2 regions of the Aeribacillus sp. FSL k6-2211 genome follow, and region 2 is predicted to be linked to the other one. Evidence: a T-box and tRNA genes for the amino acid it is inferred to sense, from the RefSeq annotation. Region 2 holds a T-box; the other holds one or more tRNA genes.
The links. The T-box of region 2 lies ahead of tyrS (tyrosine--tRNA ligase). A T-box ahead of a tRNA ligase gene usually reads a tRNA of that ligase, here a tRNA-Tyr.
Positions count from the first base shown of each region.

Region 1: it has a tRNA-Tyr gene. The T-box ahead of tyrS (tyrosine--tRNA ligase) is inferred to sense a tRNA for this amino acid. The anticodon was not compared.

Region 1 covers NZ_CP150190.1:185,951-195,836, forward strand. Annotated here, with positions in the region: gene NSU19_RS01020 (KinB-signaling pathway activation protein) at 1-532, shown strand, start outside; gene pdaB (polysaccharide deacetylase family sporulation protein PdaB) at 620-1,390, opposite strand; rRNA gene NSU19_RS01030 (16S ribosomal RNA) at 1,737-3,290, shown strand; tRNA gene NSU19_RS01035 (tRNA-Ile) at 3,427-3,503, shown strand; tRNA gene NSU19_RS01040 (tRNA-Ala) at 3,520-3,595, shown strand; rRNA gene NSU19_RS01045 (23S ribosomal RNA) at 3,771-6,704, shown strand; rRNA gene rrf (5S ribosomal RNA) at 6,800-6,915, shown strand; tRNA gene NSU19_RS01055 (tRNA-Asn) at 7,041-7,115, shown strand; tRNA gene NSU19_RS01060 (tRNA-Thr) at 7,117-7,189, shown strand; tRNA gene NSU19_RS01065 (tRNA-Glu) at 7,278-7,352, shown strand; tRNA gene NSU19_RS01070 (tRNA-Val) at 7,354-7,429, shown strand; tRNA gene NSU19_RS01075 (tRNA-Thr) at 7,525-7,597, shown strand; tRNA gene NSU19_RS01080 (tRNA-Tyr) at 7,610-7,694, shown strand; tRNA gene NSU19_RS01085 (tRNA-Gln) at 7,803-7,877, shown strand; tRNA gene NSU19_RS01090 (tRNA-Lys) at 8,229-8,304, shown strand; tRNA gene NSU19_RS01095 (tRNA-Gly) at 8,310-8,381, shown strand; gene NSU19_RS01100 (2-hydroxymuconate tautomerase family protein) at 8,891-9,109, shown strand; gene NSU19_RS01105 (MerR family transcriptional regulator) at 9,187-9,886, opposite strand, start outside.
Region 2 covers NZ_CP150190.1:3,054,089-3,063,974, forward strand. Annotated here, with positions in the region: gene NSU19_RS14750 (IS4 family transposase) at 1-1,034, opposite strand, end outside; gene NSU19_RS14755 (ISL3 family transposase) at 1,233-2,402, shown strand; gene tyrS (tyrosine--tRNA ligase) at 3,106-4,368, opposite strand; T-box leader at 4,417-4,633, opposite strand; gene NSU19_RS14765 (transglycosylase domain-containing protein) at 4,762-7,551, shown strand; gene NSU19_RS14770 (GNAT family N-acetyltransferase) at 7,680-8,126, opposite strand; gene acsA (acetate--CoA ligase) at 8,873-9,886, opposite strand, start outside.

The sequences.
Region 1 (9,886 bases), 1.2 Mb from region 2:
ATGGAGCGAGTATGAAAAATTGTTTTTGTCTTTTAATATTGTTGAAATTGTTGCAGTATTGTTTTGGTTGATCGGAGTAGGTTTTATTTTCAGCATCATCAGCCAAATGGGCTTTTTCGCTTATTTGACTGTGCACAGGTTTGGCCTAGGCATTTTTCGCTCAGTTTCGTTATGGAACTCTGTTCAAATCTTGTTAATCATTTTTGTGTTGTTTGATTTAGTTTATTTTCGATATCAATTTTTTGCGCAAACTGGAGATTCCATTGTCCCGTATATTTTAGTAGCTGTTGTCATTTTGTTGTTTTCTGCTGTAATTGCTTATTTTAAGCAAAAACAGACGAATAAAGATGCGTTTGTCCCTGCATTGTTTTTTATGGTTGTTGTTTCAGTGATTGAGTGGATGCCGGCCCTTCGTGTCAATGATAGAGATTGGCTGTATTTAATGCTGTTTCCAATTTTAATTTGCAATGCTTACCAATTGTTGATTTTGCCGAAAATGACAAATGACTCGCCAAAAGCAAAAAAGAGCTGAAGGAGTTTTCCTTATAGCTCTTTAAAATGCTTATTGATTTCCAAAATATTGAAAACGATTGGTTTGAATTTACTTCCAAAGTTCTTTTCATTTGAATGATAGTTCTTTCGTTCTTGCATTGCTGTTTTCAATTAATTCTTGTACGGTTACATTTTTAAGGCCGTTTTGTTTCAAATGTTGAATAATCGCCGGCAACGCTTGGTTAGTTTGTTTAACTGAATCTGATGCGTGAAGCAGGATAATATCACCTGGTTTTAAGTGTTTCGTAACATTTTGGATAATCTTGTTGACTCCCGGGTTTTGCCAGTCATTTGAATTTACGCTGTAATGGACGACAGTTAATCCATATTGTTCAGCAATATTTAAAACGTTTTGATCGAATTGGCAGGTTGGGGGCCGCAGCAATTTTATATCCTTGATACCAAGCTTTTGAAATGTATGCTGGGCTAAAGATAAATCACGCTTAATTTCGTTAGTGTCCAACTCAGTATAGTTTTTATAAGCATATCCTTTGCTGCCGAGCTGATGACCGTCATCGATAATTCTTTTGACTACTTCAGGATGGCGTTCGGCCCATGAGGCGGATACAAAAAATGTTGCATTGGTTAGTCCATATTTTTTCAAAGTATTTAAAATTGGAATTGCTTTTTCATCTCCCCAGCTAATATCAAATGTCAAGGCAACTTTCTTACCGCTTCCGTCTCCTTTATAAATAGCTTTCGGCCCGTTCTTTGTAGTGAAAACCGGGATATTTGGTATTGTTTGAAAGTACATAAAGACAGCAGTAAAAAAAGCGATTATGATTAAAAAAAGTAATTGTTTGATTTTTTTAATATGGATGATGTAAAAACGGTTCATTGATGCTCCTCCTTGTCCTTATCTTGTAAAATTGTATGAATTGAACTTTTAATTATGAATAAGGATGGAGAATTAAAAATAATTTTAAAAAGGTGTTGACGAAATAGTTTAAAGTTGATATATTATTAATCGTCGCTGTTTGTTAAGTGTTTTAAAAAATGTATTGACAAACGTTTTGACGCCATGATATATTATGAAAGTCATTGTGAAAAAAATAAAAAACATTGACTGGACACAATTGTTTTGTTATAATGTTATTTCGTCGAAGTAGTTATATGATCCTTGAAAACTGAACAAAACGAAAAGCGTGCCTGTTGATTCTAAAAGAGCATTTGGTGACAAACTTTTTTTGGAGAGTTTGATCCTGGCTCAGGACGAACGCTGGCGGCGTGCCTAATACATGCAAGTCGAGCGGACCGAAGGGAGCTTGCTCCTTTAGGTTAGCGGCGGACGGGTGAGTAACACGTGGGCAACCTGCCCTGCAGACTGGGATAACTTCGGGAAACCGGAGCTAATACCGGATAACACCGAAAACCGCATGGTTTTCGGTTGAAAGGCGGCTTTTAGCTGTCACTGCAGGATGGGCCCGCGGCGCATTAGCTAGTTGGTGAGGTAACGGCTCACCAAGGCGACGATGCGTAGCCGACCTGAGAGGGTGACCGGCCACACTGGGACTGAGACACGGCCCAGACTCCTACGGGAGGCAGCAGTAGGGAATCTTCCGCAATGGACGAAAGTCTGACGGAGCAACGCCGCGTGAGCGAAGAAGGTCTTCGGATCGTAAAGCTCTGTTGTCAGGGAAGAACAAGTGCCGTTCGAACAGGGCGGTACCTTGACGGTACCTGACGAGGAAGCCACGGCTAACTACGTGCCAGCAGCCGCGGTAATACGTAGGTGGCAAGCGTTGTCCGGAATTATTGGGCGTAAAGCGCGCGCAGGCGGTTCCTTAAGTCTGATGTGAAATCTCGCGGCTCAACCGCGAGCGGCCATTGGAAACTGGGGAACTTGAGTGCAGGAGAGGGGAGCGGAATTCCACGTGTAGCGGTGAAATGCGTAGAGATGTGGAGGAACACCAGTGGCGAAGGCGGCTCTCTGGCCTGTAACTGACGCTGAGGCGCGAAAGCGTGGGGAGCGAACAGGATTAGATACCCTGGTAGTCCACGCCGTAAACGATGAGTGCTAAGTGTTAGAGGGTATCCACCCTTTAGTGCTGCAGCAAACGCATTAAGCACTCCGCCTGGGGAGTACGGCCGCAAGGCTGAAACTCAAAGGAATTGACGGGGACCCGCACAAGCGGTGGAGCATGTGGTTTAATTCGAAGCAACGCGAAGAACCTTACCAGGTCTTGACATCCCCTGACAACCCTAGAGATAGGGCGTTCCCCTTTCGGGGACAGGGTGACAGGTGGTGCATGGTTGTCGTCAGCTCGTGTCGTGAGATGTTGGGTTAAGTCCCGCAACGAGCGCAACCCTTGACCTTAGTTGCCAGCATTCAGTTGGGCACTCTAAGGTGACTGCCGGCTAAAAGTCGGAGGAAGGTGGGGATGACGTCAAATCATCATGCCCCTTATGACCTGGGCTACACACGTGCTACAATGGGTGGTACAAAGGGCAGCGAAACCGCGAGGTGGAGCGAATCCCAAAAAACCACTCTCAGTTCGGATTGCAGGCTGCAACTCGCCTGCATGAAGCCGGAATCGCTAGTAATCGCGGATCAGCATGCCGCGGTGAATACGTTCCCGGGTCTTGTACACACCGCCCGTCACACCACGAGAGTTTGTAACACCCGAAGTCGGTGGGGTAACCCTTACGGGAGCCAGCCGCCGAAGGTGGGACAAATGATTGGGGTGAAGTCGTAACAAGGTAGCCGTATCGGAAGGTGCGGCTGGATCACCTCCTTTCTAAGGATATATACATTGAAAAAGGTACGCTTTTCCGTTTTGTTTAGTTTTGAAGGATCACATCCTTCCCCGTTTGCTGGTGAATTCGCAAAGTCGATTTCCCAGCGAATAGAAGCTGAATAAAAAAATACAGGATGGGCCTGTAGCTCAGCCGGTTAGAGCGCACGCCTGATAAGCGTGAGGTCGGTGGTTCAAGTCCACTCAGGCCCACCATAAATAAGACCATCCTGGGGCCTTAGCTCAGCTGGGAGAGCGCCTGCTTTGCACGCAGGAGGTCAGCGGTTCGATCCCGCTAGGCTCCACCATAAGTTTGATGAATATTGGAAGCATTGCTCCTATGCGAGAGCCCATTCGAAGGATCGGATGTTCGGCTAAAAGCAATTCAAGCAGCAAGGGAGCTCATTGAGAAAAAGCATTGTTCTTTGAAAACTGGATAACGGAAAGACATTCACGAATAGATCGCTCATGTTAGGAAGAAACGGTTAAGTTAGAAAGGGCGCACGGTGGATGCCTTGGCACTAGGAGCCGATGAAGGACGGGACAAACACCGAAATGCTTCGGGGAGCTGTAAGTAAGCGTCGATCCGGAGATGTCCGAATGGGGGAACCCACTGTCCGTAATGGGGCAGTATCCATACCTGAATCCATAGGGTATGGAGGGCAACCCGGGGAACTGAAACATCTAAGTACCCGGAGGAAGAGAAAGCAACAGCGATTCCCTGAGTAGCGGCGAGCGAAACGGGAACAGCCCAAACCAAGAGGCGTGCCTCTTGGGGTTGTAGGACACTCGATTAAGGAGTGACAAAGGAACGGGGTAGACGAAGAGGTCTGGAAAGGCCCGTCAGAGAAGGTAACAACCCTGTAGTCGAAACTCCGTTCCCTCCCGAGTGGATCCTGAGTACGGCGGGACACGTGAAATCCCGTCGGAAGCAGGGAGGACCATCTCCCAAGGCTAAATACTCCCTAGTGACCGATAGTGAACCAGTACCGTGAGGGAAAGGTGAAAAGCACCCCGGGAGGGGAGTGAAAGAGAACCTGAAACCGTGTGCCTACAAGTAGTCAGAGCCCATTAACGGGTGATGGCGTGCCTTTTGTAGAATGAACCGGCGAGTTGCGATTTCGTGCAAGGTTAAGCCGAAAGGCGGAGCCGCAGCGAAAGCGAGTCTGAAGAGGGCGAAATAGTACGAGGTCGCAGACCCGAAACCAGGTGATCTACCCATGTCCAGGGTGAAGGCAAGGTAACACTTGCTGGAGGCCCGAACCCACGCACGTTGAAAAGTGCGGGGATGAGGTGTGGGTAGGGGTGAAATGCCAATCGAACTTGGAGATAGCTGGTTCTCTCCGAAATAGCTTTAGGGCTAGCCTCAAGGGAAGAGTCTTGGAGGTAGAGCACTGATTGGACGAGGGGCCCCCATCGGGTTACCGAATTCAGTCAAACTCCGAATGCCAATGACTTATCCTTGGGAGTCAGACTGCGAGTGATAAGATCCGTGGTCAAAAGGGAAACAGCCCAGACCGCCAGCTAAGGTCCCAAAGTATACGTTAAGTGGAAAAGGATGTGGAGCTGCTTAGACAACCAGGATGTTGGCTTAGAAGCAGCCACCATTTAAAGAGTGCGTAATAGCTCACTGGTCGAGTGGCTCTGCGCCGAAAATGTACCGGGGCTAAACGTATCACCGAAGCTGCGGGTTGACACCGTTGGTGTCAGCGGTAGGAGAGCGTTCTAAGGGCATCGAAGCCGGACCGGAAGGACCGGTGGAGCGCTTAGAAGTGAGAATGCCGGTATGAGTAGCGAAAGAGGGGTGAGAATCCCCTCCGCCGAAAGCCTAAGGTTTCCTGAGGAAGGCTCGTCCGCTCAGGGTTAGTCGGGACCTAAGCCGAGGCCGAAAGGCGTAGGTGATGGACAACAGGTTGATATTCCTGTACCACCTCCTCACCGTTTGAGCAATGGGGGGACGCAGGAGGATAGGGTAAGCGCGCGGCTGGATGTGCGCGTCCAAGCAGTTAGGGCTGGCAAGCAGGCAAATCCGCTTGCCGTGTGCTTGAGCTGTGATGGCGAGGGAAAGGAAGTACCGAAGTTCCCGATTCCACACTGCCAAGAAAAGCCTCTAGCGAGGTGAGAGGTGCCCGTACCGCAAACCGACACAGGTAGGCGAGGAGAGAATCCTAAGGTGAGCGAGAGAACTCTCGTTAAGGAACTCGGCAAAATGACCCCGTAACTTCGGGAGAAGGGGTGCTCATCAAGGTGATAAGCCATGATGAGCCGCAGTGAAAAGGCCCAGGCGACTGTTTAGCAAAAACACAGGTCTCTGCGAAACCGTAAGGTGAAGTATAGGGGCTGACGCCTGCCCGGTGCTGGAAGGTTAAGGGGAGCGCTTAAGCTGTAGCTGAAGGTGCGAACCGAAGCCCCAGTAAACGGCGGCCGTAACTATAACGGTCCTAAGGTAGCGAAATTCCTTGTCGGGTAAGTTCCGACCCGCACGAAAGGCGTAACGATCTGGGCACTGTCTCAACGAGAGACTCGGTGAAATTATAGTACCTGTGAAGATGCAGGTTACCCGCGACAGGACGGAAAGACCCCGTGGAGCTTTACTGCAGCCTGATATTGAATGTGGGTACAGCTTGTACAGGATAGGTAGGAGCCAGAGACGCGTGAGCGCCAGCTTGCGCTGAGGCGACGGTGGGATACTACCCTGGCTGTACTGACATTCTAACCCGCGCCCCTGATCGGGGCGGGAGACAGTGTCAGGTGGGCAGTTTGACTGGGGCGGTCGCCTCCTAAAAGGTAACGGAGGCGCCCAAAGGTTCCCTCAGAATGGTTGGAAATCATTCGGAGAGTGCAAAGGCAGAAGGGAGCTTGACTGCGAGACCTACAAGTCGAGCAGGGACGAAAGTCGGGCTTAGTGATCCGGTGGTTCCGCATGGAAGGGCCATCGCTCAACGGATAAAAGCTACCCCGGGGATAACAGGCTGATCTCCCCCAAGAGTCCACATCGACGGGGAGGTTTGGCACCTCGATGTCGGCTCATCGCATCCTGGGGCTGTAGTCGGTCCCAAGGGTTGGGCTGTTCGCCCATTAAAGCGGTACGCGAGCTGGGTTCAGAACGTCGTGAGACAGTTCGGTCCCTATCCGTCGCGGGCGCAGGAAATTTGAGAGGAGCTGTCCTTAGTACGAGAGGACCGGGATGGACGCACCGCTGGTGTACCAGTTGTCCCGCCAGGGGCACCGCTGGGTAGCTATGTGCGGAAGGGATAAGCGCTGAAAGCATCTAAGCGTGAAGCCCCCCTCAAGATGAGATTTCCCATCGCTAAACGCGAGTAAGATCCCTTGAAGATGACGAGGTAGATAGGTCCGAGGTGGAAGCGTGGTGACACGTGGAGCTGACGGATACTAATCGATCGAGGACTTAACCAAGTAAGAGCATCTATTCGTGAAAGAAACGTTATCTAGTTTTGAAAGAATGACATTCCGATGTCATTTGACAACAGGAAGGAAAACAGAAAAGGCTGCTTGGTGGCAATGGCGAAGAGGTCACACCCGTTCCCATCCCGAACACGGAAGTTAAGCTCTTCAGCGCCGATGGTAGTGAGGGTTTGTCCCTTGTGAGAGTAGGACGCTGCCAGGCTGCCTTTAAATTCTTTTTGAAAGCTGGGCTTATTGTAGAGAACCATACAAGAGTACATTCTTTTGAAATCATTTTGATATACTGATTGAGCTGTATGTGAACCAAAATATGGTTTATTAAAATATTCCGCAGTAGCTCAGTGGTAGAGCATTCGGCTGTTAACCGAACGGTCGCAGGTTCGAATCCTGCCTGCGGAGCCATGCTTCCATAGCTCAGTTGGTAGAGCACTTCCATGGTAAGGAAGAGGTCACCGGTTCGAGCCCGGTTGGAAGCTTTTCAAAAGCAAATCTTTTCTTGATTTCTATCTATGCCATGTGCTAAAATGTCGAATGTCGGTTGTCATTAAGTTATGAAAATGAAATGGCCCGTTGGTCAAGTGGTTAAGACACCGCCCTTTCACGGCGGTAACACGGGTTCGAATCCCGTACGGGTCACCATGGAGGATTAGCTCAGCTGGGAGAGCACTTGCCTTACAAGCAAGGGGTCGGCGGTTCGATCCCGTCATCCTCCACCATGTACTAAACAAGCTTTTCTTAAGCAAGTTTAATGAGGCTGGCATAACAATTTAAACAAAGGTAAAAACTGAGTGTGATTTAAAGTATTTATTGCGCCGGTGTAGCTCAATTGGTAGAGCAACTGACTTGTAATCAGTAGGTTGGGGGTTCGATTCCTCTCGCCGGCATTTTTAATAATCGGAGGGGTAGCGAAGTGGCTAAACGCGGCGGACTGTAAATCCGCTCCCTTAGGGTTCGGCGGTTCGAATCCGTCCCCCTCCACCATGCCGAAGAATGTTATGAAACATTGAAATCACATTAAACAACAAATTGTTGTATAAAGTGATTTTTTTATTGGTACAATATAATTAGTCAAGAGATGAATGGTGATATTGGGCTATAGCCAAGCGGTAAGGCAACGGACTTTGACTCCGTGATGCGCTGGTTCGAATCCAGCTAGCCCAGCCATTTATTATAAAAAGACAGTTCATGTCTGTTCTTTTTTTTGTAAAAATATTAGATAGAAAGTAAGATTTAACTAGATTTTACAAAGGGCGAAGCCTCGTCGAATAGGCGACGAGTTGTCCCGACGCATCTAACATCCTCGAAAAATCAGGAAGAGGAAGGGACATCTGACAAATGAAAAATGGATTAGAAGAAAAAAATTTTATGAGCCATTAGCTCAGTCGGTAGAGCAACGAGCAAGGCTTCATCGAATAGGCGACGAGTTGTCCCGACGTATCTAACATCCTCGAAAAGACCGGAAAAGGAAGGGACATCTGACAAATTTTAAAATGGATTAGAAGAAAAAAATTTTATGAGCCATTAGCTCAGTCGGTAGAGCATCTGACTTTTAATCAGAGGGTCGGAGGTTCGAATCCTCCATGGCTCACCATTTGTGCGGAAGTAGTTCAGTGGTAGAACACCACCTTGCCAAGGTGGGGGTCGCGGGTTCGAGTCCCGTCTTCCGCTTTTAAATTCAATAGGGAAAATTTTATAAAATGAGATGAACTTAATTCCTGACAAGAAATTGTCAGGATTTTTTTATTTGAAATGTTACTAATTCTTCGATTATATCTAATCCTCGCTTTTGAATCTCAAAATAATGATATGTAGGAGCATTCTCCTTTTTAGTCCCATAACAGCCTTTTAAATTTGGATATACCATTGAAGGCGAATTGTATTTTTCCTTTTAGTATTGGTAATGCGGTTGTTCCGAAATGGAACCATGACCTAAATGATTTTTTGGTTGATTTTAAAAATTAGTCTCTTTTCCAGAAGATTGTTGCTGTAGAGGATGATTTGTGTAAAACATTTTGCATACAATGACTGCCCAGCAAAGGTTTTTACGGGTGTTGTGACGAAGTATATCGACAAACTTCTGTCTTGTTTCATTTTTTGAAATAGCACAGATCCGGATGAGGACGAATAAATTTCGACACCATTTATAAATTCAAACGGCTTAAAGGAGTTGTGATTCGATGCCTTTTATCAACGTAAAGCTGGCTAAAGGAAGAACCGCAGAACAGAAACAGCAGTTTACTGAGGCAATAACAAAAGCAGCAGCGCAAATACTAAACGTGAAAGAAGAATGGGTTACAGTAGTTTTCGATGAATATGAAAGAGATAATTGGGCTTCCGGTGGAACACTTCACTCGATAAAATTTGGGGAAGGTTTCGGGAAAATGGGAGCTGAATGAATATCCATCATCCTGTAATTCAAAGATAAAAAATGACCTCCCCAATTGGAAAAGGGGAGGTGAAGTTTTTTTATTTGCTAAAGTCGGTCAATATTTTCATCTTGGAGAAGCCCAGCTTTCATCGCATAATGTTCCATCACTTGTTGAAGCCACTCCTCTTCCTCCTGTGTAAATGGAGATGGCAATTTATTTTCAATAGTTTTAATTTCAGCTTCATCTAAATTCCCGATAGCACTAATTAATTCTTTTCCGATAAATTCTAATATTGTTTTCATATATTTTTCGACTAACGCTTCTACCTCAGGATCATCGACAGGTCTTCCTGCCAATCTTTTTGTTTCTTGGGATAATTGGATGTATTCTTTGTCAAGGGAGATCATTACCTCTTCAGGCTGATCAAAAAGCTTTTCAGCTACTTCTTTTGACGTATAATGTTCTAACCATTTGCGCTGTTCTTTTTCTGTTTGTATGCTCTGAATAAGACTCATTAAAACATTGCTATCCACTTCTTTTTCTTCTTCTAAAATCGTGAGAATTCGTTTAATGGCTTTGAGCACTTCTTCAATATGTTCCTTTCGTTCTTCAAGCGCTTCTTTTTGGAACTGTAAAGTTTCCTTTAAGTTTAAATCGAAGTTGGTTTCATTCATTAACTCTTTGATTTGTTCTAAACTGTATCCTAAAAATTTAAGACTGACTATTTTTTGAAGTGTCAATACATCATGAGCAGAGTATAATCGGTGTCCAGAACGAGGATTTTTTTTCGGTTTGAGCAGTCCA
Region 2 (9,886 bases):
TGATTCACTTTTAATTGGAGCATGGCCTGTAAGCAATAGGTGATTAGGGCGATCCAAATTTGATTGTAAACGGCATTTTGACTTTTTCCATAAAATCTTTTTATCTTAAGGTGCTGTTTCATCCATTTAAAGAAGGTCTCTATCTTCCAGCGATATCGGTATAAATCTGCAATCTCTTCCGCAGAAAGATCAAAGCAATTGGTTATGATGATCACGGGATTCCCTTCGCTGTCGACCGTTTCGATCAATCGGAGAGGATGAGTCATTTTGGTATGATTACGGTCATTTCCTAAAATGACAATCTGATCCCTATAAATCAAACGTTCTGGATTGGGAATCCGTTCCGATAAAACTTCAATCTCTGCGTTCTTTTTAAGCCGGGTAATGAATCGCACCCCTTCTCGGCATAAGCGGTCGAACTGTTTGTAATCGACATACCCTCGATCAAACAAGTAAATCGCATTTGGATCGATTTCAATGAGTTCGTCCATCTGTGTGCGATCGGCATGTTTCGCGGGTAAGATAATCCCTTGATCCGGAACAGTGATATCCTTCGTTACAACAACCTTTAAATGGAGTCGAACACCAGCCTTTGTCTTACGAAAAGTTGCCCATGGATATTGGCTCAAACTCATGCTCATCGTGGTAGAATCAATGACCAGAAGACGACCAATGTTTCGGATGATCGGGGCATTTTTCATTTGCCCTTGGATCTTTAAGACCAGATATTTAAATACTTTTTCAAACAGTTGAGGGGATAATTGGCCTAATTTGCGAGAAAGTTGCGAAGTACTAATTGCATCAAATTCCAGATATGTCTGCAACTCTTCCTTGTCTTTCAAATGTTTGGCCAATTTTGTTAAGCTTTCCAATTCGTTTAACTGAGCGATGATACAAAGTTGTAAAAACTTATACGCCGTTAATTTTTTAATGTATTTGTCAACGTCAATCACATTAATTAGTTTTGAAAAAGTTATTGGATCGATCTCTTTAAATAGTTCATTTATTGTGGATTCTGTGGTATTCTTATCCATAATGGTTTCTCCTTATTCTTAGGATTTGGATAGGACTGCCAATCCTAATTATAAGGAGTTTTTTTATATCCAAAAAGATGGCTCTTCACCACAAAATGTACTTGACAATCAGGTTGTTTTCTGATCAAGGGTACAAAAAATGCGAAATTTCCTGTATGGTAAAGGTGACCAAACCATCAACCATGGAGGAAATTTCGCATGCAATCTCAGTTTATCAAAGATTTGATCACTTTACCAGGCTTTCTTATTCATGGAGAACGAAAAGAGGGAGAACGATGGATTTTTGAACTTTCCCTCCCTCCTCATTGTCCGATCTGCCCGACTTGCTTCGGACGGACAACCAAAATATCATCGAAACGAAAACAATGGATTCATGGCTATACAAATACGGTCGGTTTATTTTGGATTGAACTTCCCATAGAAAGACGGCGTTGCCAAGCCTGTTTTCTGACGTTCACCGTTTCTTATCCGGGACTTCCGTCTCACAGTATCGCGACGGAATCGTTTCAACATTGGGTCGCCCAGTTATGCATCGGAAAAACGATTCAAGAAGTCGCTCGCTTGTTACAACTCGCCTATACGACAGTAGAACGCTGGTTTTATCAATATGCCCCGGCTCTTTTACCAACATCGAATCCTACAGTAGTATGTGTGGATGAATTCGCTTTCCGAAAGGGACATGATTACGGAGTAGCGGTGATGGATACACAGACTCGGAATGTCCTTTCCATTGCTTCTGGAAAAAATGAAGAAGCCATTGTGGAGGCGCTTCAACCCGTCGCCTCCAAAGTGAAGTATGTTGTCAGCGACTTGGCTCCTGCCATGAGAAAAGCCATTGAAAAGGTATGTCCAAAAGCCATCCATGTTCTTGACCACTTCCATGTGATTCAGTTATTCACCGATGCACTGGAACGTTGTCGCAAATACCTTGCCAAAGGCGGAACCAAACATGGAAGCGTTCGCCGCGTGTGCCGATTGTTAAGCCAACGTCCAGAAAAATTAACAGAAGAAGAGAGACAGGAAGTTCGACAATGGTGCCAAGAAAGTGCTTATTTACGTGATGTCTATCAAGCACTTCAACATTTCCGTTACGTATCCAAAAGCCAAACAAGAAAGCAAGCCGAAACTCGTTTGACCCAATGGTTTGACCGGTACCTTTTTAGCGACTGTGCCGCCGTACGCAGTATTGCCAAGGCACTCATCACCCGAAGAGACGCAGTGCTTTCTTGCATCGTTTTTTCTTACTCAAATGGTCCAATGGAAGGAATCAACAACAAAATAAAATTGATCAAAAGGCGAGGATATGGGTATCGAAATATCCAGCGTTTTACTTTGCGTGTCCGTCTAGAGACCTCTATCACATTTTAACGTAAAAATCAAGTACATCTTTTGGTGATGAACCAAAAAGATGAAATTTAACATAAAATTGGGCTTGACAAATTAAAATTAACTTAATGCAATGCTACTGATCGATTTTAGATTTAGAGAAATTTCCTCAAATGGCTTCCCCTTCTTTTTCCTTATATGGATCGGCTCAAAATAAATCTTTTTGGTAAATGTGCCATCACCATTGTAAAAAACTTTTGTATTCTCTGTCCGTTCCTCAATGATTTCCCCTCGTTTAAGGTTAATTTTAGGGGTCGGGACTTTTGACGGTAAATGACTTTCAGTAGAGTTGTTGTCTTTAGAATGAATGGTTTCTGCGAAAACGTCTAAAGGAACGGATGAGAAAAATAACAGATTCACAATTGCCCATATCAACCATTTTTAAACGACTAATTTTCATATAATTCCTCCTTTTCAATAATTTGTTAAATTGATTGTACTTTATAAAAGCTAGATTTAGGTACATTTTTTGACATACAAAATTCTGTATTTTTCGACAAATTTCGCTTCTTTTGTACGAAAAACCCCCCTTCAATGAATAAATTAATCCATTCAATTGAAGGGGGGATGCTTTTGACCTATTTAATAGAATACGGGTATGAGCGGTGGTCGTTTAGAATCACTCGCCCGTATATTTTCCAATTGATTTTAATAGGCCCCTGAAAGTGTGAGCAGAGGCTTATGATTATTTGAAATGAATTAAGAAATATTTCTTTTTGCCCCGGCGGATCACAGCAAATTGACCTTCGATGGTGTCTTTTTCAGACACAATATAATCAAGCTCCTGCACCCGTTCGCCGTTAATGTAAATCGCACCGTTTCCGATGTCTTCTCTTGCCTGCCGTTTCGATGGAGAAATTTTCGCCTGAACCAATAAATCGACTAATCCGATTTCATTTTCGGTCGTTTCATACGAAGGCACATCTTTAAAGCCTTGTTTTATTTCTTCTGCTGTTAAAGCTTTTATATTGCCGCTGAACAGCGCTTCGGAAATTTTGACTGCCTGTTTGAGTGCTTCTTCGCCATGGACAAGTTTTGTCACTTCTTCCGCTAACGCTTTTTGCGCAGACCGTTTTTCAGGAGCATTTTTCACTTCTTCTGCCAATTGTTCAATTTCTTCTTTTGATAAGAAAGTAAAATATTTTAAATATTTGATGACATCCCGGTCATCGGTATTGATCCAAAATTGATAAAATTCGTAAGGCGATGTTTTTTCTTTATCGAGCCAGATGGCTCCTCCTTCCGTTTTGCCGAATTTTGTGCCGTCGGCTTTCGTGACGAGCTGGAGTGTAAGACCGTATGCTTTCGCATTTTCTTCCGTTTTTCGAATTAGTTCAAGTCCTGACGTAATATTTCCCCATTGGTCGCTTCCGCCGATTTGCAAGCGGCAATCATAGGTTTGGTACAGCTTTAAAAAATCGTACGATTGCAAAATCATGTAGCTGAATTCCGTAAAGGAAATGCCCGTTTCAATTCTTGACTGCACGGTTTCTTTCGCCAGCATATAGTTTATGCCAAAGCTTTTGCCGATATCGCGCAAAAATGTGATGACATCCAATGGCCCGATCCAATCGTAGTTGTTGGCCAAAATGGCCGGATTCCCTTCTTTTTCAAAATCCAAAAAACGGGAAAGCTGTTCCTTAATGCGTTCTGACCACTGCTTCACCGTTTCTTTTTCATTTAATGTTCTTTCCTGTTTTTTTCCGCTTGGATCGCCGATCAAGCCTGTTGCGCCGCCAACAAGAGCAATCGGTTGATGACCTGCCTCTTGAAATCTTTTTAACGTTAAAATCGGCAGCAAATGCCCGATATGAAGGCTGTCTGCCGTCGGGTCAAAACCGCAGTACAGCTTCACCTGTTCCTCTGACAACAATTTATCTAACCCTTCTTCATCCGTTACTTGATTAATGAGTCCGCGATATTTTAAATCTTCTAGCAAAGCATTCATCAAACCCACTCCTTTTCAAATTTTATCCAAATAAAAAACGCCCCTTCATGAAGGGACGTATAATTACGCGGTACCACCCTGCTTAAGAACATTTGCATGTTCTTCACTCATTCTGATAACGGCTAAAAACCGTCCTTTGCTACTTCACTTTCACAAAGAATGCTCATGGAGGTAATTCACAAAGCATTTATGTGCTGATTCGCACCGGCCATCAGCTCTCTGAAACAGGGAAATGCCTGCTACTTTCTCCAATCAACGCTCAAGTATTTTTTTCATTAATAAACATTTTTAGCATAATTGACATCCTTTGTCAACTAAGATTAGAACAGAGGGCGTCAACCGGAGAAAAAAATATGCTATAATAAACTAGATTTTGTAGAGGGATGATGAAAAATGGAGAAATGGTACGAATTTTTTAGGAAGGTAAGCTCCTTTTATCATAAGCACCAGCAAAAAATGGTCATTGCCTATAACGTAACATGGAACTTATTTCTTTTACTATTGGTTATCGGTTTAATAGGCTTCTCCTTTATCGGAGGATTAGGAGCTGGTTATTTTGCATCGCTTGTAAAAGATGAGCCGATCCGTTCCGAAAAAGAATTGGAAAAAGACATTTACGATTATTCTGAAACAACGAAAGTGTACTTTGCAGACAATGTCTATTTAGGGAAAATTCGCACAGATCTTGAACGTGAAAAAATCAAAATTGATCAAATTTCCGAGCATTTAAAACATGCAATTGTTGCAGTGGAGGACGAATATTTTTACGAGCATAAAGGGATTGTCCCAAAGGCGATCATGCGGGCGATTTTCCAGGAGTTCTCAAACTCTTCTGTCAGAACCGGCGGAAGCACCCTCACACAGCAATTAATTAAAAACCAAATATTGACCAACGAAGTGTCATTTGAAAGAAAAGCAAAAGAAATCCTGCTAGCATTGAGATTAGAAAAATATTTTACGAAAGATCAAATATTAGAAGCCTATTTAAATGTATCATCATTTGGACGAAACAGCTCCGGAAGAAACATTGCAGGCGTGCAGGCTGCGGCGCAGGGGATTTTTGGCATAGATGCGAAAGACTTATCGATACCGCAGGCAGCTTTTATCGCTGGTCTCCCTCAAAATCCTTTTGCTTATACACCGTTCACAAAGGACGGAGAAGTAAAAGAAGATTTACAGCCTGGTATAAACCGAATGAAAACCGTCCTAAGAAAAATGTTTGCAGAAGGATATATTACAAAAAAAGAATATGAAGAAGCACTTAAGTTTGATTTAAAGGCTCATTTAGCCAAAAAGAAAAAACCTGATATTGAGCAATATCCTTGGATTATATACGAAGTTGAAAAAAGAGTGAAGGATATACTGGCTGAGCAGCTGGCGAAAAAAGACGGTCACAAGCTGGAGGATCTCCGAAAAAATAATAAAGAGCTGTTTAATCGATACATGGCGCTGGCCGATCAAGACATGAGACAAAACGGCTACAACATTCATACGACCATTAACAAGAAAATTTATGACAAAATGCAAGAGGTTGTCAAAAACTACGAGTATTACGGAAGTCCAAAGCTTGAAAAGAAAAAAGATCCTGAAACAGGCAAGACCGTAACCATCGAGGAACCGGTTGAAGTCGGCGCTGTTTTAATCGAAAACAAAACTGGAAAAATAATCTCCTTTGTTGGCGGCCGTGATCATAACAGGGAGCAGACAAACCATGCTACAAGAGCATTAAGACCAAACGGTTCAACAATGAAACCGCTCGCTGTCTATGCACCCGAGATGGAAATGGGCATCGTCCAGCCGGGAACTGTTGTGGCAGATCTTCCATTTTCAATCGGGAAATATCAGCCGAAAAACTATGGAGGCGGCTATCACGGATTAACAAGTATTCGAACAGCATTGAAACATTCATATAACATTCCGGCGGTAAAAACCTATGCAAAAATTATTTCGCAAAATCCGGTATCCTATTTAGAAAAAATGGGATTTAGTTCACTTGCTCAAGAAGATTACAGTTCATTCTCCCTCGCTCTTGGGGCAATGACTTACGGAGTAACCGTGGAGGAAAACGTAAACGCCTTCGCAACATTTGCCAATAACGGTGAATTTGTCGACGCCTACATGATTGAAAAAATTGAAACACAAGACGGAAAAGTTATATATCAACATAACAGCAAGAAAGAGAAGGTCTTTTCCCCTCAAACAGCCTATTTAATGATTGATATGATGCGGGATGTCATTCAAAGCGGAACGGCTTCCTCTTTAAAAAGGTATCTATCATTTCAATCTGATTGGGCTGGAAAAACAGGAACTGGGCAGGATTATCGGGATGCATGGTTTGTTGCTGTAAATCCTAATGTATCCTTCGGCACATGGATCGGTTATGACACGCCGAAAAGGCTGGAAACGACCTACAAAGGTTTGACCTACAGCAATAGAAATATATTGCTTTGGGCAAAATTAATGAACGCCGCATACAGCGTCAAACCTGACTTAATAGATCCTAACACTTCCTTTAAAATGCCTAAAGGAATTGTTTCAAGATCGTATTGCGCCCTCTCTGGGGATCTGCCTTCTGAATTATGTAAGAAAGCTGGACTCGTTCAAACTGACTTGTATAACGCTAAATTTCTGCCGAATAAAGTGGATAAAAGCTTGGCGTACGGCAAATTTGTTTTAGTAGACAACGTAGCCTATCAAGTGCCGGCAAATGCACCGGCTGAATTCGTCCAGGAAGGGCCTCTGCTGAAAAAAGAAGTATTGAATAATCTTGGGATTTCAGACGTGTCCCAATTGACTAAACTTCTTCCTAGCGGAGCTAATTTAGAGGCTTTGACGTTGACCGGCAATAGGGTTCTTCAGGATAATGGCAAAGCTCCTTCTAAAGTGCCCGCTGTAAAGCTTAGCGGAACAACATTATCCTGGAGCAAAAGCGGTGAATATGATGTTATCGGGTACAGGGTTTATGCAGCTCCATCTAATTCAAATAGTTTCAAAAAAATTGCCAGTATACCTGCAAAAAATAACTTAAGCATCTCAGTCGGAAAATCTCCTGCCTCCTATTACGTCGTTGCAGTTGATGTGGCAGGAAAAGCGTCTCCTCCTTCAGCCATTGTAAAAACGGCGCAATCTGGAAAAACAGAGCCGCAGCAAAAACCGAAGCAGACGGCAAATGCAAGACAATAGGCGAATGGAAAAGATGCATTAAACGATCAATAAAGTAGACGAAACAGAAAAAACAGCCCAGCAAAACTTGCTTTCACCCAATAAATATTTAAAAAGGACCGCACGTGGTCCTTTTTATCTTTTACTGGCTAGTGTGACGGCAGCTTTTTTAAGAAAACATAGCTTACTTTATTGTATCGCATTTTTTCTTCATAGAAGCGGTGTGCGTCAACGCGCTGCAAGCCGGAAGATAAAGAAACAATATTATAGCCATTTTCTACAGCATATTGATGAACATACGTTAAAAGCTTTTCACCGTATCCTTTTGATCGTTCTTCAGGCAATGTCACTAAATCACAAACCCAAATGAAACGCCCGTAGTATAAAGTGATCATTGGCATAAATCCGATGATGGCAACCATTTTATTATGATCGTAAAGAGCAACTAATTGATATCCTTTCTTTTGTTTAGCTTCAAGCACCAATTCAAGAAATGATTGTTCATCAAGATGAGTCCGCAAATGTTTCATCACTGAAAATCCTTCTAAAATTTCCTCTTTCGTTCGCAATTCTTTCAATAAAAGGGATGATTCCATAAGCTTCTCTCCTATTTCCAATTTTAGCGTTTATTTTATCAATCTATTATTAATGCCAATCGAGTAGGAGGGAGCGATTAACTCCCGTCCTCTCACACCACCGTACGTACGGTTCCGTATACGGCGGTTCAATTAAGATAATTGACGCAAGTCTTTATAACTTCCGTGAATAGCTGTTCTCTTTATGCCAGTGGTCACTCCACCCTCCAAGAGGTCTCCCACGGGATTCACCGCTTCCTCCCTCAAGTGAGGTACTACGTTTTCTGTGTTCATCATGACTCACTGAATGCCAAGGGCTATTCTCTCTTAATTGTTCGGTCCTTCTTAGTTGTTCTAGACCAACTAATACTATGACCTCTGCTGACTTCTGACGGTTCAGCTACTTATCACTAAGTAGGTTATGAAGCGTACTTCACATATCCACCAGACCTCCCCGGGTAAGTACATGCACTTTCACACCATCTATCCGCCTCATTTACTCGATATGACCTTCGACAGAAAGAGCTTTGTTTTGTTTTGCAAACTCACTCAATCATACCTAGCCTTATATGAGGTTCGTGTTCCTCGGACCGGTGTTTTGCCTCCAGCTTCCTTCAGATTCCGCGTCACCACGGACACCCTTGCTCTTGGCTAACCTCTACTTCTGTCTTCGGGGTTCGGGACTTACACCCTATAGTTCATGTACATGCCGGGCGCACATAACAAAGCCGCAAGCCTATTTACTAGACTTACGGCTTCTATTATTTTTAATCTTCCAACGTCGACAAGTCACCTGTTGGCAAGTTAAGCTCCCATGCTTTCAACACGCGGCGCATAATTTTCCCGCTTCGAGTTTTCGGCAGTTTTTCGCAAAATTCTATTTCCCGTGGCGCTGCATGTGCTGCCAGCCCTTTTTTAACAAACTGGCGAATATCCTCTTTCAAATCTTCTGATGCTTCATAGCCGCTGCGCAATGCAACGAACGCTTTAATAATTTCTCCTCGAACAGGGTCCGGCTTGCCGATAACTCCAGCTTCCGCTACGGCAGGATGTTCAACAAGCTTGCTTTCTACTTCGAACGGTCCGACCCGTTCGCCGGAAGTCATAATGACGTCATCAACCCGTCCCTGGAACCAAAAATATCCATCTTCATCCATATAAGCGGAGTCTCCAGATACATACCAGTCGCCGATAAAATAAGATTCATATTTTTCAGGATTATTCCAAATTGCTTGCATCATGGAAGGCCAGCCTTTTTTAATTGCTAGATTCCCCATTCGGTTTGGAGGCAATTCATTTCCATGATCGTCAATAATTGCTGCTTTTACGCCGGGGATCGGCTTGCCCATTGATCCAGGCCGTATATCCATACACGGATAGTTGCAAATAAGATGCCCGCCTGTTTCCGTCATCCACCAAGTATCATGAATGCGCTTATTAAATACTTTCATTCCCCAGCGAATAACTTCAGGATTTAAAGGTTCTCCGACACTTAAAATATGGCGCAGAGAGCTTAAATTATATTTTTTCACCAATTCGTCTCCTGCACTCATCAGCATCCGAAACGCTGTTGGAGCGCTGTACCAGACAGTGACACCGTATTTTTCGATTGTTTCATACCAATAATCAGGGCTGAATCTGCCTCCAACAATAACATTTGTAACACCTAGGAGCCACGGACCAAAAATACCGTAAACTGTTCCGGTCACCCATCCAGGGTCTGCCGTACACCAATAAATATCTTCTTCCTTCAAGTCAAGAACCCATTTTGCTGTTTGATA